One region of the Clavibacter sp. genome, then DNA from elsewhere that is predicted to be linked to it. Evidence: predicted binding sites of a transcription regulator. Region 1 holds the regulator's gene; the other holds the start of a gene.

The links. Region 1 encodes HspR, which represses chaperone genes until heat shock. Its sites were predicted from a motif close to AAGTTGAGTCNNNNNGACTCAACTT; they were not measured.
Region 2: HDR73_RS03685 (Hsp20/alpha crystallin family protein) is a predicted target of HspR. The motif match lies at 2,034-2,058, and genes of this name have one in related genera.

What each region holds. Positions count from the first base shown of each region.
Region 1 covers NZ_JAAVCB010000105.1:7,378-10,774, reverse strand. The annotation lists gene HDR73_RS11525 (class I SAM-dependent methyltransferase) at 1-1,095, opposite strand, end outside; gene HDR73_RS11520 (heat shock protein transcriptional repressor HspR) at 1,092-1,559, opposite strand; gene HDR73_RS11515 (DnaJ C-terminal domain-containing protein) at 1,561-2,574, opposite strand; gene HDR73_RS11510 (nucleotide exchange factor GrpE) at 2,695-3,348, opposite strand; gene dnaK (molecular chaperone DnaK) at 3,345-3,397, opposite strand, start outside.
Region 2 covers NZ_JAAVCB010000029.1:46,446-49,842, reverse strand. The annotation lists gene HDR73_RS03700 (MarR family winged helix-turn-helix transcriptional regulator) at 1-672, opposite strand, end outside; gene HDR73_RS03695 (SDR family oxidoreductase) at 788-1,480, opposite strand; gene HDR73_RS03690 (hypothetical protein) at 1,562-1,960, shown strand; gene HDR73_RS03685 (Hsp20/alpha crystallin family protein) at 2,096-2,560, shown strand; gene HDR73_RS03680 (GNAT family N-acetyltransferase) at 2,648-3,397, opposite strand, start outside.

The sequences.
Region 1 (3,397 bases):
GGCGGCGAACAGGCGCGGCGCGAGGCCCGCGTGCACGGTCGCGCCCGTGTGGAACGGCGGGTTCAGGAGCACGAGGTCGGCGGATCCGTCGGGCACGGTGGAACCGGCGTCGTCGCGCACCACGGTCACCCACTCGGCGACCCCGTTCGCGGCGACGGTCGCGCGCGCGGAGTCGACGGCGGCCCACGACTGGTCGGTCGCGATCACGCGGATGCCCGGCCGGGCGAGCGCGACGGCCGACGCGATGACGCCCGTGCCGCAGCCGAGGTCGACGGCGACGCGGGCGTCCTCGGGCAGGTCGGGCAGGAAGGAGAGGAGGAAGCGCGTGCCGATGTCGATGCGGGCGCCGGCGAACGCGGCGCCGTGCGCGCGCACCTCGAGGCCGAGGTCGGGGTGCGACTCGCTGCGGGGGTAGGCGGCGTCGGCGTCGGCGGCGGCGGCGGGGCGCACGGGTTCGCGCGCCACGAGGATCCGCGACTTCTGCCGGGCGAGGGTCGCGTGCACGTCGCCGAAGCGGCGGCGCAGCACGTCCGTCATCGCGGGCGTCATGTGCTTCACGCGCCCGCCGGCGAGCACGGTCACGTCGTCGGCGGCGGCGCCCGCGACCACCCCGGCCCACTCGTCGAGCGCGTCGAGGCTGCAGGGCAGGCGCGCGATCACGACGCGGGCGTGCGCGGCGAGCGCGGCGTCGAGCCCGTGGTGGGCGATCTCGGCGGTCTCGCCGATCAGCTCCGCGTTGAGGCGGAGCGCGGTCTCGGAGGCGAGGGCGTCCTGGTGCACGCGGATGCGCACGGGATCCGCCGCCCCGGCCCGACGCAGCGCTGCCGCGGCGCCGAGGGCGAGGGCGCCGTAGTGGTCGCCGATCACGACGACGTCCTCGGGCCGCAGGGGGCGGCCGTCGGCGGACGCGGCGGCGAGCAGCGCGACCAGCTCGTCGAGGAGCAGGCGGTCGGCCGCGTCCACCGCGAAGAGGTTCTCGGCCTCGACGTCAGGCCGGCGTCGCAGTGCGCCCAGGTCGAGCAGGTCGTCGGCGGCGGATACGCGTGCGGCGTCGGGAGCGGCGGCGTCGGGAGCGGCGGCGGGAGCGTCGCTCACCGCGCGTCGCGCTCGGAACGGTCGTCGTCCGGCATGGCGAGCGCCGCACGGTACAGCACCACCTCGGTGGGCTGCGAGGGACGCACGCCCGCGCGCAGCGACACCACGTCGCCGTCGCCGCGGGCCGCGAACACGCGCCGACCGGGCCGCGACAGCAGCTCGTCGGCTAGCGCGGACTCCAGCTGGCGCACGCGTCCGCGGAGCTCGGACACCTGGTTCTCGAGCTCGAGGATCCGCGCGATGCCCTCCAGGCTCACGCCCTCCGCGCCGAGCCGGGCGACCTCCCGCAGCTGCACGATGTCGCGCATCGAGTAGCGGCGGGAGCGCCCGGCGGTCCGGGTGGGCGACACGAGCCCGAGGCGGTCGTACTGCCGGAGCGTCTGCGGGTGCATGCCCGACAGCTCGGCCGCCACGGAGATCACGAAGACGGGGGCGTCCTCGTCCATCGTGTCGCGGGGATCCATCTCAGCTCCTGGCCCGCTCGATGAGCTCCCGGCGCGGGTCCTCGGCGGGTCCCGAGCTGGCGAACGCGTCGAGCGCGACGCGCTGGGCGTCGGTGAGGCGCGACGGCACCGCGACCTCGATGCGCGCGAGCAGGTCGCCCGTGCCCTTCGGGGTCGTGACGCCGCGGCCCTTGACGCGCAGCACCTTGCCGCTCGACGTGCCGGGCGCGACCTTCAGCCGCACCGGGTCGCCGCCGAGCGTGGGCACCTCGATGGTCGCGCCGAGCGTGGCCTCGGGGAACGTCACGGGCACGTTGACCCGGAGGTTCAGCCCGTCGCGCTCGAACACGGGGTGCGGTCGCACGTGCACCGTGAGGATGATGTCGCCCGAGGCGCCCCCGTCGCCCGACGGCTCGCCCTTGCCGGCGAGGCGGATCTTCTGCCCGTCGGAGACCCCGGCCGGCACGCGCACCGTGAGGGGGCGGCCGTCGGAGTCCTGCAGGCGCACGACGTCGCCCTGCACCGCGGTGAGGAAGTCGACCGTGGTGGACGCCGTGACGTCGCGCCCCTTGGTGGGAGCGCCGTAGCCCCGGTAGCCGCCGGTCGACTGGCCGAAGCCGCCGTTGCCGAACATACCGCCGAGGATGTCCTCGAACCCGCCCTGGCTGTACTGCGGCTGGCCGGATCCGAACCCGGCCGTACGCCGCCCGCGGCCGCCGGACTGCTGGCCGAACATGCCGCCGAACACGTCCTCGAAGCCACCGCCCGGCGCGCCGGCACCCGGCGCGCTGAATCGGGCGCCGGATCCCATCGCGCGGATCTGGTCGTACTCCTTGCGCTGCTCCTTGTCGGCGAGCACGGCGTGCGCCTCGCTGATCTCCTTGAAGCGCGCCTCCGCCGACGGATCCGGGTTGCTGTCCGGGTGGTACTGCCGCGCGAGCTTGCGGTAGGCCTTCTTGAGGTCGGCCTCCGAGACGTCCTTGGACACTCCGAGGACCTTGTAGAAGTCCTTGTCGAACCAGTCCTGGCTGGCCATCAGACGCCTCCCTTCTTCTTCGTCTCGTGGTGGGGGCCGCACGACCCGGTCCGGGCGCCCGCGCGTGCGGACGCCCGGACCGGGGTGGGTGCAGCCGGATCTTCGCTGCGGTTGATGGCGCTACTCCGGCTTGTCGACGACGACCTTCGCGGCCCGCAGCAGCGTCTCGCCGATGTAGTAGCCACTCTCGACGACGTCCGCGACGGTGTCCACCTGGACCTCGGGGTTCGGCTTCTGGAAGATCGCCTCGTGCACCTGCGGGTCGAAGGCGTCGCCGACGGCGCCGACCTTGACCAGCCCGATGCGCTCCACGTTCGTCCGCAGCTTGGCGACGATCGCGGTGAGCGGTCCGCCCTCCGCGAGGTCGCCGTGCTTCTCGGCCCGGTCGAGGTCGTCGAGCACCGGGAGGATGCCCTTGACCACGTCGCCGACCGCGCGCTGGCGCTCGATCTCGCGGTTGGCCTCGGTGCGCTTGCGGTAGTTGGCGTACTCGGCGGTGACGCGCTTCAAGTCCGCGAGGTGCTCGCTGTCGCCCTCGGCGGGCTCGGCGCGCGTCTGCTCGATGAGGTCCTGCAGCTCCTCGTCCATGGGGTCGGTCGTCTCGACGTCGGGGCCCTCGGCCTCGACGAACGCGCCGTCGGCTCCCGGGACGGAGGCCTCATCGGCCGCCTGGTCCGCCGTGGCGTCAGGCCCGGCCGGGGACGCGGGAGCCGACTGCTCGGCTCCCTCGTCCTCGGGTGTGGTGCCCTCGCCGTTCGCGGTGTCCTCGGTCATCGGTCGGTCTTCTTGTCCTCGTCGTCCTCGTCCACGACCTCGGCGTCGA
Region 2 (3,397 bases), on a different contig from region 1:
TGGTTCTCCGTCTCGGGGAGTGCGGCGCGCCGGTCGGCGCGAACGATGGGGGGCGGCGACGGGCTGCTCGAGGCCCACGATGGCCGACTGCTCCGCGGCGGGGCCGGCGGCCTCGCCGATGCCGACCGCGACGCGGGCGAGGAGGCGACGGAGGGCGACGCGCTCGTCGGGGTCGAGGTCCCGCATCAGGCCGTCCTCCACCTCGCCGAGGGCGACGCGCGCCGTCGCGAGCAGGGAGCGCCCGGCGTCGGTCGGCACGACCTGGCGGATCCGGCGGTCGCGCGGATGCAGCTGCCGCTCGACGTGCCCGCCCTCGGCGAGCGCGTCGATCACGTAGGTCATCTGCGTCTTGTCGATGCCGAGCCGCTGCGCGAGCGCGAGCTGCGACGACGGCTCCTCCGTGGTGATCGCGACGAGCACCTGGTAGCCGCGCGGCCCGCCCGGGACGTGCGCCACGGCGGCCTGCGCGGTGCGTACGAACCCCTGGTACACGGCCTGGATGGACCAGCCGAACTGCGTCTCGATGCCGCCGGAGCCCCAGTCGATGCCGGAGGCGTCGACGCCGGACGCGTCCACGTGGGCGTCGACGCCGGACGCGTCCACGTGGGCGTCGACGCCGGACGCGTCCACGTGGGCGTCGGCGCGGGTGTCGGCGTCGCTGCGGGAGGTCATGGTGAGAACGTATCGTCAGAAGACCGTCTCTCGCAACGACGATCTCCAAGACGTAAGGAATCGCGCTCGGCGCACGCGCGGACGACGGGGCCGATGCGTCCGGTCGTCCGCCGGATCAGCCCCCGAACGGGCGCAGCGACACCGACTCGAGCGTGCCGTCGCGGGTCTGATCGACCACGAGGCGCACGGCGCGCGCGACGGATGCGGGCTCGAGGTAGCGCGTCTCGTCGTACGCGCCGCCCTCCTTGGCGCGCAGCTCCCGCTGCATGTCGGTGGCGACGCGGCCCGGGTGCACGCTCGACACGCGCACGCCGTTCGGGCGCTCCTCCTCGCGGAGGGCGTCGCCGAGCGCGCGGAGGGCGAACTTGGATCCCGCGTAGACGCCGCCGGTGGGGTTCGCCGTGAAGCCGGATCCGGAGTTCACGAGCACGACCTGCCCCTTCGCCGCCCGGAGCGCGGGCAGGAGCACGCGTGTCACCTCGGCCACCGCGAACACGTTGACCTCGAACACGCGGCGCCACTCCTCCACCGGCGTCGCGTCGACCGCGTCGCCGCCGATCACGCCGGCCGAGTGCACGAGCACGTCGAGGCGGTCGAGCCCCGGCACGAGGTCGGTGAGGCCGCCCGCGGCGAGGTCGGCCGCCCAGCCGACGGCGTCGGTGAGGGAGGCGGCGAGCGCGTCGACGGCATCGCGGTCGCGGCCGTGCACGATCACGCGATGCGTGCGGGCGAGGTCTTCGGCGACGGCGCGGCCGATGCCGCGGGTGGCTCCCGTGACGAGGGCGACAGGGCGGGCGGTGTCGGTCATGGATCCTCCTGGGTCGCGGTCCTCCAGGCTACCGACGGCATCCGGCCATCCCGTCGGGGGTGCTCCGGGGCATGACGTAGCGTGAAGGGACCCGCCTCCGAGCGGCCCGCCGCCCGAGAGGATCCGCCCGTGCACGCCCGCTTCTCCGCCAGCCTCGAGGTGCTGCGCCAGGAGGCCCGCGACGAGCTGGACGCCGTGATCGAGCACCGTTGCCGGAACGGCGACGACCCGTGGGAGGTGATCCCGCAGCTGCCGACCGTGGACGAGCACGTGGTCGCGACGCTCCGGCAGGACGTGCTCGAGGCCGACGGGATGGCCGAGGAGCTGGCCCGCGTGCGCGATCCGTCGACCGAGCCCGGCGTGGTCGCGCGGTTCGAGTACCGGCTGCTGCGCGGGATCGCCATGGAGCACCCGGACCTCTCGCGCGCGGTGTGGACCCTCATCGGCCGCATGGAGCGCGACCTGCGCCGACGCTCCTGAAGCGGTGGCGAGAGCCGCATTCGCCCTCGGCGAACGGCTTGGCACTCCCCTGCGTCGAGTGCTAATCTCGCCGTAGTTGAGCCGAGGGGGCTCAACCCGCAGATCATCACCGCAGATCATCGTGAGGAGTCGAGCATGAACATGACCTTCGATCCGTTCCGCGAGCTGGACCGCGCCATGGGCGCCCTCGCCGAGACCCGCCAGGCGAACCGGCCCATGCCCATCGACCTGCACCGCGAGGGCGACACCTACGTGTTGGCCGCCGACCTCCCGGGCATCGACCCGGGCTCGGTCGACATCGACGTGGACGGCCAGCTGCTGACCATCCGCGCGGAGCGCACGCTCGCCGGCGACCAGAACGTGCGGTGGCTCACGCGCGAGCGCGTCGCCGGCACGTTCCTCCGCCAGCTGACGCTCGGCCAGGGCATCGACACCGAGCGCATCTCGGCGCACTACGCCAACGGCGTGCTGAGCGTCACCATCCCGGTGAGCGAGCGGGCGAAGCCGCGCAAGATCGCGGTCACGTCCGACGAGCAGCAGGGCCAGGGCCAGGACGGTCAGACGCTGCGCGTCGAGCAGGGCGCGCACGCCGCGAGCTGATCCGACCGGGCCGCGAGGCGCCCACACGACGAGGAGCCGTCGTCCGCAGCAGCGGGCGGCGGCTCCTCGCATGCGCGGGCCGGGTGGTCAGTCGATGCGCGGCCGGAGGCCCGCGTGGATGGCGAGCGGGTTCCGCAGCGAGCCGTGGATCTGCATCACCGGCGCCTGCAGATCGACCATCCGCCGGTTGTCGCGCAGCTGCAGGCGGTTGAGGCACGAGCGGTCGAACGACGGCGCGAAGAGGTCGAGGCGCGAGAAGCGCTCCGCGAGCTCCGGGTGCGCGCGCTCGTGGTCGGCGAGCGCCTCCGCGGCCACGCGCCACAGGCCATCGGGGCCGAGGTCGTCCCGGTCCTCGAGGAGCGCGGCGGCGAAGCGGAGGAAGCCGTCCATCACGTCGGTGAAGACCGTGAGGGTGCGCTCGTCCTCGGGGATCTCCATGCGGATCCGCCGCACGTCGTCCGGCAGCTCGCGCTCGGTGTCGAAGAGGGCGACCTCCTCGGCGATGTCCTTCATCAGCACGCGGACGACGACATGGTCGCGCAGCACGAGGATCACGTTCTCGCCGTGCGGCATGAACGCCAGGTCGTGCGCGATGAGCGCGTGCGCGAGCGGGACGAGGTACGCGTCGAGCCAGCGGCGCAGCCACGCGGCCGCGCCGATGCCGGATGCATCGATCAGCGCGCCGAGCACCGTGTCCCCGTGCGCGTCGACGTGCAGGAGGCTCGTCATGCTCATCAGCCGCTCGCCCTCGGCGAGGCCGGGCACGGGCGACTCACGCCAGAGCGCGGACAGCATCTTGCCGTGGGAGTGGCCGGGCGGCAGCGCGGCGTCGACCCG